DNA from 3 places in the Streptomyces sp. NPDC048171 genome. Region 1 is predicted to be linked to each of the others. Evidence: riboswitches for the same ligand, from Rfam matches in the RefSeq annotation. Region 1 holds a riboswitch; each other region holds the start of a gene.
The links. Region 1 has a riboswitch for cyclic di-AMP ahead of ACGF3J_RS37780 (M23 family metallopeptidase). Riboswitches for the same ligand answer to the same signal wherever they lie in the genome.
Positions count from the first base shown of each region.

Region 2: another riboswitch for cyclic di-AMP. It lies ahead of ACGF3J_RS26370 (C40 family peptidase); the one in region 1 lies ahead of ACGF3J_RS37780 (M23 family metallopeptidase).
Region 3: another riboswitch for cyclic di-AMP. It lies ahead of ACGF3J_RS18180 (transglycosylase SLT domain-containing protein); the one in region 1 lies ahead of ACGF3J_RS37780 (M23 family metallopeptidase).

Region 1 is NZ_JBIDAU010000023.1:21,449-24,712, reverse strand. It holds gene ACGF3J_RS37795 (dihydrofolate reductase family protein) at 1-43, shown strand, start outside; tRNA gene ACGF3J_RS37790 (tRNA-Met) at 100-173, shown strand; gene ACGF3J_RS37785 (PP2C family protein-serine/threonine phosphatase) at 323-1,558, shown strand; cyclic di-AMP (ydaO/yuaA leader) riboswitch at 1,783-1,938, shown strand; gene ACGF3J_RS37780 (M23 family metallopeptidase) at 1,950-2,987, shown strand; gene ACGF3J_RS37775 (aldo/keto reductase) at 3,123-3,264, shown strand, end outside.
Region 2 is NZ_JBIDAU010000009.1:309,236-312,499, forward strand. It holds gene ACGF3J_RS26355 (VOC family protein) at 1-71, shown strand, start outside; gene ACGF3J_RS26360 (ATP-dependent Clp protease proteolytic subunit) at 174-809, shown strand; gene ACGF3J_RS26365 (hypothetical protein) at 817-1,125, shown strand; cyclic di-AMP (ydaO/yuaA leader) riboswitch at 1,495-1,642, shown strand; gene ACGF3J_RS26370 (C40 family peptidase) at 1,646-2,119, shown strand; gene ACGF3J_RS26375 (ATP-binding protein) at 2,160-2,666, opposite strand; gene ACGF3J_RS26380 (helix-turn-helix transcriptional regulator) at 2,881-3,264, shown strand, end outside.
Region 3 is NZ_JBIDAU010000006.1:145,397-148,660, forward strand. It holds gene ACGF3J_RS18175 (HAD family hydrolase) at 124-924, shown strand; gene ACGF3J_RS18180 (transglycosylase SLT domain-containing protein) at 940-1,440, opposite strand; cyclic di-AMP (ydaO/yuaA leader) riboswitch at 1,444-1,599, opposite strand; gene ACGF3J_RS18185 (polyprenyl synthetase family protein) at 2,167-3,177, shown strand.

The DNA of each region.
Region 1 (3,264 bases):
CGAAGGGCGGGCGAAGGCGCCCAACCGCCACCTGGCGGGATAGAGGGATACCGATGTGCATTCGGCCCCCGGGATGACGTACAGTGGGGAACACAACGACGCGGGGTGGAGCAGCTCGGTAGCTCGCTGGGCTCATAACCCAGAGGTCGCAGGTTCAAATCCTGTCCCCGCTACTGAAGGCCGAGGGCCGGAATCCGAAAGGGTTCCGGCCCTCGGTGCGTTCACCCGCTCGGCCCTCACCGCTCGCCGCCCACCCCCGTCGCGGGAACCCTGGAGTACGGCACGGCAAGCGGCGCGGACAGGGGGCGGCGGGAGACCAGTGGTGCGGGCAGGCGATGTGGAGGACGAGGGAGCGTACGCCCGAGCCGGCGGCCGGCTCCCCGGCGATCCCGTGCCCGACCCGGGTCTCGGCGACGAGCCGGTGCCCGTGCCGCCCGCGGGGCAGCCGCGGCCGTGGCGCACGTCCTACGGGCGGGCCCTCGCGCGCTCGCTCCCCGTACTGCTGATCGTCGTCGCCGTCCTGTACGACATCCTCACCCCGCGCTACTTCACCGCCGGTCCCCTCTACACCGCCGCGCCGCTGGTCGCCGCACCGATCTACTCCCGCCGGGGCACCGCGCTCACCGGGGTCGCCGTGGTCGCCTCGGTGGTCGGGCTGCAGATCGGCAAGGGCGTCATCCACTACGTCGACTCCCTCACCGAGCTGATCACCATCGCGACGGTCGCCGCGCTCGCCGTCTTCGTCAACGCCTTCGTCCGCCGTACCGACGAGCGCCTCGCCATCGCCCGGGAGATCGCCGAGGCCGCCCAGCGCGCCGTACTGCCCGAGCCGGCCGAGCGGATGGCCGGCTTCGAGATCGCCGCCTGCTACGAGGCCGCGCAGGCCGGCGCCTTCATCGGCGGTGACCTGTACGCCGTGCAGGACAGTGCGCGGGGCGTCCGGCTCATCGTGGGGGACGTGCGGGGCAAGGGCATGGGAGCGGTGGCCGCCGTCGCCGTGGTGATCGGCGCCTTCCGGGAGGCCGCGGAACAGGAGGCGACGCTGGAGGCGGTGGCGCAGCGCCTGGAGCGGGCGCTGGCCCGTGAGGGCACCCGGCGCGACGGGCTGGACGCCTTCGAGGGCTTCACCACCGCCGTCCTCGCCGAACTCCCGCACGGCACCGGGACCGTACGCATCGTCAACCGCGGGCATCCGCCGCCCCTGCTGCTCCACGGAGACGGCACCCTCGGGCCGCTGCCCGCCCGGGAGGCGGCGCTGCCGCTGGGCATGGGCGAGCTGGGTGTGTGGCCCGACCGGGCGGAGGAGACCCCCTTCCCCGGTGGGGCCACGCTGCTGCTGTACACCGACGGGCTGTCGGAAGCCAGGGACGAGCGGGGGGAGTTCTACGATCCGTGCGCGCGGCTGTCCGGTCGCGTCTTCCGCCACCCGGCGAAGCTGCTCGACACCCTCGCCCGCGACGTGCGCCGCCACTCCGGGGGCGGGATGGCGGACGACATGGCGCTGCTCGCCGTACGGCGGCCACGGCGCGGCGATCATGATCATTGTCACGAGCCGTGACGGGTCGGCGTCCCTCCGCATAACGACTGACGCACCGTCAGAAAGAAGTGGCGTGAAGGGGAATACTTGGCGGCGGTCAACTCGCCCGGTTTTCACCGATCCTGAGGTGTACGTCCCGCCTGTTTTCGTTAATGATCAAGAGGAACAGCTTGGAATCCGGGCCCCGGGTCTATTAACGTTCGATAACGCAGCGCGGTCGTCCCAGCCGTCACAGAAGGCGGCTCCGTGCGCACGCGCCGAATCCCGCAAGGGAACCGGGGAACCACCACATTGGGGTGAATCGGGCGTTTGACGCCGTGGCAACACGGCTGCATGCGCGCGTAGGAGACCTTCCTGCTCCGAACCCGTCAGCTAACCCGGTAGGCGAAAGGAAGGAAAGGAGTACGCCCACGTGGCGTCCAACCGGCCTGCCCCCGAGGCCCCGTTCGTGCCCAGTCGGCACGACACCGACACCTTCGGCTACGAGAACTACCGCACCGAAGAGGGCCCCTGGGAGGAGTGGAATCCCACCGAGGACTCCATTCGCCCCGTACGCGGCCGGCACCGCGTCGCCAAGCAGCGTGGCGGACTCGCCCGCAGCTCCACCGTCCTCGGCGTCGGTGTCATAGCCGCCGTCGGCGCGGGCGGTATGGCCAGCGCGCAGACCGGCAAGCCGCCGGTGTCGATCTCCATGCCGGACCTGCCCAACGTCGGCTCGCTCATCTCCGACGAGGAGCCGCAGCCGGAGGGTTCCAGCACCCCGCTCAGCGGCATCGGCGTGACCACCGCCGCCGACACCGCGGAGGGCACCGACACGGCCGGCGCGGGCGAGTCCCTGCGGGCCCGGATCATGGCGCAGGCCGAGCAGCAGCAGGCCCAGGTCGAGACGAAGGCCGCCGCCGAGGCCGCCGCGGCCGCGGAGAAGAAGGCCGCGGAAGCCGCCGCCAAGGCTGAGAAGGAGGCCGAGGCCAAGGCCGCCGCCGCCAAGAAGAAGGCGGAGGAGGAGGCCGCGAAGAAGGCCGAGGCCGAGCGCCTCGCCAAGCTGGCCAAGCAGTTCACGCTGCCGACCTCCTCGTACACGATCTCCTCGACCTTCGGTCAGGCCGGCGCCTACTGGTCCTCCGGCCACCACACCGGCCTCGACTTCGCCGCACCCACGGGCACGCTGCTCAAGGCCGTGCACAGCGGCACCATCACGTCGGCGGGCTGGGACGGGTCGTACGGCTACAAGACCGTGCTCACCCTGGATGACGGCACCGAGATCTGGTACGCCCACCAGTCCTCCATCAGCGTCAGCGTCGGTCAGGAGGTCACCACCGGTGACGTCATCGGCCGCGTCGGCGCCACCGGCAACGTCACCGGCGCCCACCTCCACATGGAGGTCCACCCCGGCGGCGGCTCCGGCATCGACCCGATGGCCTGGCTGCAGAGCAAGGGCCTCACCCCCTGAGCCACCGGCCCAACCACCTCCCCGCTGGTCCCCGGCGGTCCTGACGACAACCCCCCGACGTCAGGGCTGCCGGTTTGCGGGGTTTTTGCGTCTGTGCCGGAATGACCTGATCCGGTGCGTTCGTTGACGCCCTACATGACTTCTCTGCGCAAGCTCGGCTCCTCCGACCTGGAGGTCTTCCCCCTCGCCCTCGGCGGCAACGTCTTCGGCTGGACCGCCGACCAGGACCGCTCCTTCGCCGTCCTGGACGCCTACACGGCGGCCGGCGGCAACTTCG
Region 2 (3,264 bases), on a different contig from region 1:
GCCGGTTCAAGCTCTGCCGGGACGACCAGGGCTCCCCCTTCGGCCTGCACGAGCCACCGCACGGGACATGACCGCGGGTTGCGCGATTCCCATTCCCTCGCAATGTACGTCCTGTACATTTTATACGGAGCCAGTGCAGCCGAAGAGGGTTCCGCCACGAGGAGGGGTTCGCCATGACCCGACCGTCCGCCCGCCACGTCCTGCCCGAGTTCACCGAGCGCACGAGTGCCGGAGCCCGTACGTCGGACCCGTACTCGAAGCTGCTGGAGGAGCGGATCGTCCTTCTCGGGACGCCGGTCGACGAGACCTCCGCGAACGACGTGATGGCGCAGTTCATGCACCTGGAGCACCAGGCCCCGGACCGGGACATCGCCCTCTGCATCAACTCCTCCGGCGGCTCGTTCACGGCCATGACGGCGATCTACGACACGATGCGCTACGTCGCCTGCGACGTGGAGACGACCTGTCTCGGACAGGCCGGCGCGTCCGCCGCGCTGCTGCTGGCGGCGGGCACGCCGGGCAAGCGCGCGATGCTGCCCGGGGCGCGGGTGGTGCTCCGTCAGCCCTCGCTCACCGAGCCGATGGAGGGGCAGGCGAGCGACCTGGCCATCCGGGCCGGGGAGTTGACCCGGATCCGCGCCCGTCTGGAGGAGATCCTCGTACGGCACACGGGCCGCACTCCGGCGCAGGTGACCGAAGACCTCGAGCGGGACACCGTCCTGGACGCCCAACAGGCCCTGGAGTACGGGCTGGTGGACCGGATCGTGGCCGACCGCTCGGCCGTGCCCGGCACACCCCGCACCCGGTGAACGGCCGATGCTGCCACCGGAACTGCCGCCCCTGCCCGCCCTGACCCGCGCCGAGGCCGAGCTGATCGACCGCTACCTGGACGTCGTCGACCTGCTCGGGCGCATCAACCCCGCGCGGGACGGCGACACCTACCGGGGACTGCGGGCCGCCCAGGCGCTGGTGGGGAAGGCCGCGGCCCTGCGCGACGCGCTGGAGCTGATGCACGCGCGGGGTGAGACGGAACTGCACGCGCCCACCCTCGCCCGGGCCCTGCGGGTACTGGACGGCGAGCGGCGGACGGGACGCCTCAGTCTTCCGCCGTGTTCCGAGAGTTGAGTGGACGGGGTTCGAAACGGACCAAAAGACGTACCTCCTTTCGGCGTAGGAACACACCCGGTTGACGACCGGTCCGGGTTGCGCGGCCGCCCTCTCCCGACGTCTGCGCCCACCGCTGCGCCGCTGGTCCCGGGGTCGTCGCCGCCTACGGCCCCGGCTCGAACACAGGCGTGTCCACCCGAACGGGTGGGTGGTGAGTAACAACACAAAAGGCACGTTCCGTTGGGAATTCCCCCTCCGGCGAGACAAGATCCGTGACTGACGACAAGCCCCCGCCGCAGCGGCGGGGCGGTCCGGGCGGACGCCGAATCCTGCCGCCGTCCGGACGACCGGTCGCGAGGGAAGTGGATCGGCAGGAGTGGAGGACCCGAGCACGACGGGTCGCAGGAGCGGACGCCTCCGTGGGAGAGGCGCCGGACCGAGCAGCCCTTGGGGTGAAGCCGCACTCGTGCGGCCGGGCAACTTCGCCAGCCCGAATCCGACAGGTCATCCTTCACAGGCGGCTGACGAAGGGTTGCGCATGTTCGCGCTCAATCGTGTCCCGTCCCTGATGGCTCGTGCCGGTACGGCCTCGGCCCTCACTCTCGCCGCTGTCGGCGGCTCCGTCGTGGTCCCCGGTTTCTCCTCGGAGGCGGCCGCGGCGGCTCATGCGACGAAGGCCCTCAAGATCGCGGCCTCCAAGAAGGGCTCCCCCTACAGGTGGGGCGCCGTCGGGCCCCGCAGGTTCGACTGCTCCGGCCTGACGCTGTACTCGTTCAAGAAGGCCGGCAAGAAGCTGCCGCGCACCGCTGCCCAGCAGTACAACAAGACCCGCCACGTCTCGGCCAAGAAGCGCAAGGCGGGAGACCTGGTCTTCTTCCACTCGGGCCGCAGCGTCTACCACGTCGGTATCTACGCCGGGAAGGGCAAGCTCTGGCACGCCCCGAAGACCGGGGACGTGGTGCGCCTGCAGAAGATCTGGACCGGGAGCGTCTCCTACGGGCGGGTCAAGTAGCCCCTGAGGGGCGAGCGCCCCTTGATCGAGTGACCCGGGGTCAGACAGCCCGGGGGCGAGTAGCTCTCCCGAAGGGGATGACGGCGTTCTGCCCCGCCGTCACCCCCTCGGCGGCGGCCGGGGGGCGGGGGGCGGTCCAGGGCAGTTCGATGGAGACGGTCTTGCCGCCCTCCCGCGTGGGGCGGACCCGCAGCTTGCCGCCGCATTCGGCGGTCAGCCAGCGGATGATCACCATGCCGCGACCGTTGTCCTGCTGCACGGCGGCGGGCAGGCGCTTGGGGAAGCGCGGATGGCTGTCGGTGACGCCGATGCGCAGCCGCTCGTCACGGTCGAGGACGAGATCCACCGTGAAGGTGGGCGACTGCCCGAGCGTGTGCTGGACCGCGTTGGTCGCCAGTTCGGAGACGATGAGCCGGACCGTGTCGGACATCTCCGCGTCCGACGGCAGGCCCCACTCCACCAGCGTGCCGGCCACATAGGTGCGCGCGGCGGCCACCGAAGCGGGATCGCTCGGCAGAGTGACGGATGCTTCCAGGTGATCGGCCATGGCGACGTCGTCCCTTTCTCACGGGACCGTGGTCCGACACGAAGCGGGCGGTTCGAGTACGGTCCCGGACTGGTGCTTCGCCGCCAGACTGCCATCACCCGGCCCGTGAAGGACGGCGATCCACCAAGATATGCATATATCTGTCGCTCGAAGCGGTGAACTCTGCGACGGCAGAGCGGATTTGGGCGGCCCATAAGGAGTAAGGGAGTGGCCCATGCAGCACGGTCCGGTGGTGCGCCGCAGGAAGCTGGGCGCGGAACTGCGCGCCCTGCGCACGACGGCGGGCATCACCAGCGGGGAGGCGGCCCGCCTGGTGGGCTGGCACCAGTCGAAGGTCAGCCGCATCGAGACCGGGACGAGCGGGGCGAAACCGGCCGACGTGCGGTTACTGCTCGACGCCTACGGCGTGGACGACGACCAGCTGCGCGGGCTGCTGGTGATGCTGGCGCGCTCCGACGACGCGGGCGGCCGGCACCACTGGTGGCACGCCTACCGCGGGGTGCTGCCGCCCACCTACCGCGACTTCATCAGCCTGGAGTCCCAGGCCGGCGCGATGCGCACCCTGGAGACCACGGTGGTCCCGGGACTCCTCCAGACA
Region 3 (3,264 bases), on a different contig from region 1:
ATGATGTGTCAGGTTTCGGACATGTTCGTGCGTCGTCGTGCGCGTTCGAACGTACTCGCCGCGTCCTCGTTCGGAACCGGTCGCGGGTGAGTCGGACCGGTGTCGCGTCCGTATTCTCTGATCATGGACCGCACCGCATACTCACTCGTCGCCACCGACCTCGACGGCACGCTGCTCCGCGGCGACGACACCGTCTCCGAACGGTCGCTGGCCGCGCTGGCGCGGGTGGCCCGGGCGGGTGCGCGGCATCTGGTGGTGACGGGGCGCCCGGCACCCCGGGTGCGGCCCCTGCTCGACCGCCTCGGGTGCACGGGGCTCGCGGTGTGCGGGCAGGGCGCGCAGGTGTACGACGCCGGCGCGCACCGGATGCCGTGGTCGGTGACCCTGGACCGGGAGCTGGCGGAGACGGCGCTCGGCAAGATCGAGGCCGAGGTGGGCCAGGTGTACGCCGCGGTCGACCAGGACGGCGTCGACGGCCTGACCCTCATCGAGCCCGGGTACCTGATGCCCCACCCCACGCTGCCCGCGGTGCGGGTGGAGCGGCGCGACCAGCTGTGGCGCACCCCGATCAGCAAGGTGCTGCTGCGCCACCCCGACCTGAGCGACGACGAGTTGGCGTCGACCGCGCGCGCGGTGGTCGGCTCCCTCGCGACGGTCACCATGTCGGGGCCCGGCACGGTGGAGCTGCAGCCGTGCGGCATCACCAAGGCGACCGGCCTGGCGCTGGCCGCAGAGCGACTGGGAGTGGGCCGGCGGCGCACGATCGCCTTCGGCGACATGCCCAACGACATCCCGATGTTCGACTGGGCGGCGCACGGCGTCGCCATGGCCGGTGCCCACCCCGAACTCAAGGCGGTGGCCGACGAGGTCACGACGACGAACGAGGACGACGGCGTGGCCGTCGTCCTCGAACGGGTCTTCTGAATGTCGCGGTGCGGCTCAGTACGCGCCGAAGACGTTGTCCATCGAGCCGTACCGGTCGGCCGCGTAGTTGCAGGCCGCGGTGATGTTGGCGACCGGGTCGTACGGGTCCCAGGAGGTGCCCTCGACGTGGTACGCCTGGAAGGTCGGGTCGATCACCTGGAGCAGGCCCTTGGACGGGGTGCCGTTGATGGCGTTGATGTCCCAGTTGTTGATGGCGAGCGGGTTGCCGGACGACTCCCGCATGATGTTGCGGTGAATGCCCTCGTACGAGCCGGGGATGCCGTGCTGCGCCATGACGTCGAGCGACTCGCGGATCCAGCCGTCGAGGTTGTCCGGGTAGGCGGTCGCCGCCGTGGCGGCCGTCTTGGTGGCGGCCGGGGCGGCCGGGGTGGCCGCGGACGCGCCGGTGGCGCCGATGAGCGGCAGGGCGAGCACCGCGGCACCGGTGCCGGCCAGGGCGAGCTTGCGGGCGATCCGGGTGGTCCGGGCGTGACGGTTCTGACCGTTGGCAGACATCTGTGTCCCTCTCCTGACGCCTGCGAGGTGAGCTGTCGGGTTCGGGCGGGGAGGTGCCCGGCCGCGCCCTGACGGGTACGGCTTCACCCCGAGCCGCTCCGGTGGTGACCGGTGCGGCGACTTACCTGGGTCCCCCGCTCCTGCCGGCGAGTGAGTTGAGTGGATGACTGTGCGTACGGGCGATGGCAGGATTCGGCGTCCGCCCGACAGGCCGGGAACGTATGCGAGAGCACATGTCCGAAACAAGTGCAGGAATCACCCAACGTCCTGTTGACCTTGGTCTGAGGTGTTTGAGGCTCTTGATCCTTTGCGGTTGCCAAGTCTCAACTGGCTTGCGGGGCAAAGGGAGGGCACAGGTTGCGGCGGGGTTGCCCGAGAGGGCTCCGGAGTGAGCCAACTCACGGGCCTCAACAAGCGCGGCAAAACGGGCATTAGTCCCAACTATGCCCCAACCGGCCCTCAATGCAGAGCGCTTCGCCCTTCCGGTGTTTTCGTGTGCCGGGCGGGCATCCGTTCGGGGCCGGGGAGGCGATATTGAAATCGGCCAATATGTGCTCATATCGACTGATCAAAAACATACCGCTCATGATCCGATACAGCCCGGCCTGTAGCGGTGGGCGCTAGCGGTGATCGAAAGGTGACCGGATACGCTGACTCGAGTGGTGGCAGCGACCTATCGACAAACCAGGTAATCGCCAGTAGACACCAGCAGACAGGAGACCCCTCGTGACCGTCGTCGGGCCGTTCGGGCTGAGCGTGCGGGACCAGGCTCTGGAAGCCGATGTCCAGGCCGGATTGGTCGCGGTCGAGGAAGGGTTGCTTGAGGCAACCAAGAGCGAGGTGCCCTTCATCACGGAGGCCGCCCAGCACCTGGTGCGGGCCGGCGGCAAGCGGTTCCGGCCGCTCCTCGTGATGCTCTCGGCCCAGTTCGGCGACCCCTACGCCCCCGGGATCGTGCCCTCGGCCGTGGTGGTGGAGCTGACCCACCTGGCCACGCTGTACCACGACGACGTGATGGACGAGGCCGCCGTGCGGCGCGGGGTCGCCAGCGCCAATGTCCGCTGGGACAACTCGGTCGCGGTCCTGACCGGCGACTTCCTGTTCGCCCGCGCCTCCCAGATCCTCGCCGACCTCGGGCCCGAAGCGGTCCGCGTGCAGGCCCTCGCGTTCGAGCGGCTGGTCACCGGCCAGATCCTGGAGACGGCCGGCCCGCAGGACGGCCGGGACCCCGTCGACCACTACCTGGACGTGCTGGGCGGCAAGACCGGCTCGCTGGTGGCCGTCTCCTGCCGGTTCGGCGCGATGATGTCGGGCGCCGACGAGACGGTGGTGGACGTACTCACCCAGTACGGCGAGCGGCTCGGCGTCGCCTTCCAGCTCGCGGACGACGTCCTGGACATCGCCTCCGACTCCCACGAGTCGGGCAAGACGCCCGGCACGGACCTGCGCGAGGGCATCCCCACCCTGCCGGTGCTCCGGCTGCGCGAGCGTGCGGCCCGGCTGGGCCTCGCCGAGGACATCGCGCTGAGCGAGCTGCTCGACTCCGACCTGAGCGACGACGCCCGGCACGCCGAGGCGCTGCGTCTGCTGCGCGCCCACCCCGCGCTGGAGCACGCCCGGCGGGACACCGTCCGCTATGCCAAGGAGGCCCGCGCGGCCCTGGCTCCGCTGCGGGAGTGCGAGGCGAAGGCCGCGCTGGTGGAACTGTGCGACGCCGTGGTGCACCGGGCCGGCTGAACCCCGCCCCGCCCGTGCGCCGCGCCACGGACGGGTGCCCTCCGCCGGCCGGCGGCGCACCCGTCCCCTACGGGGCGGGGGAGGAAC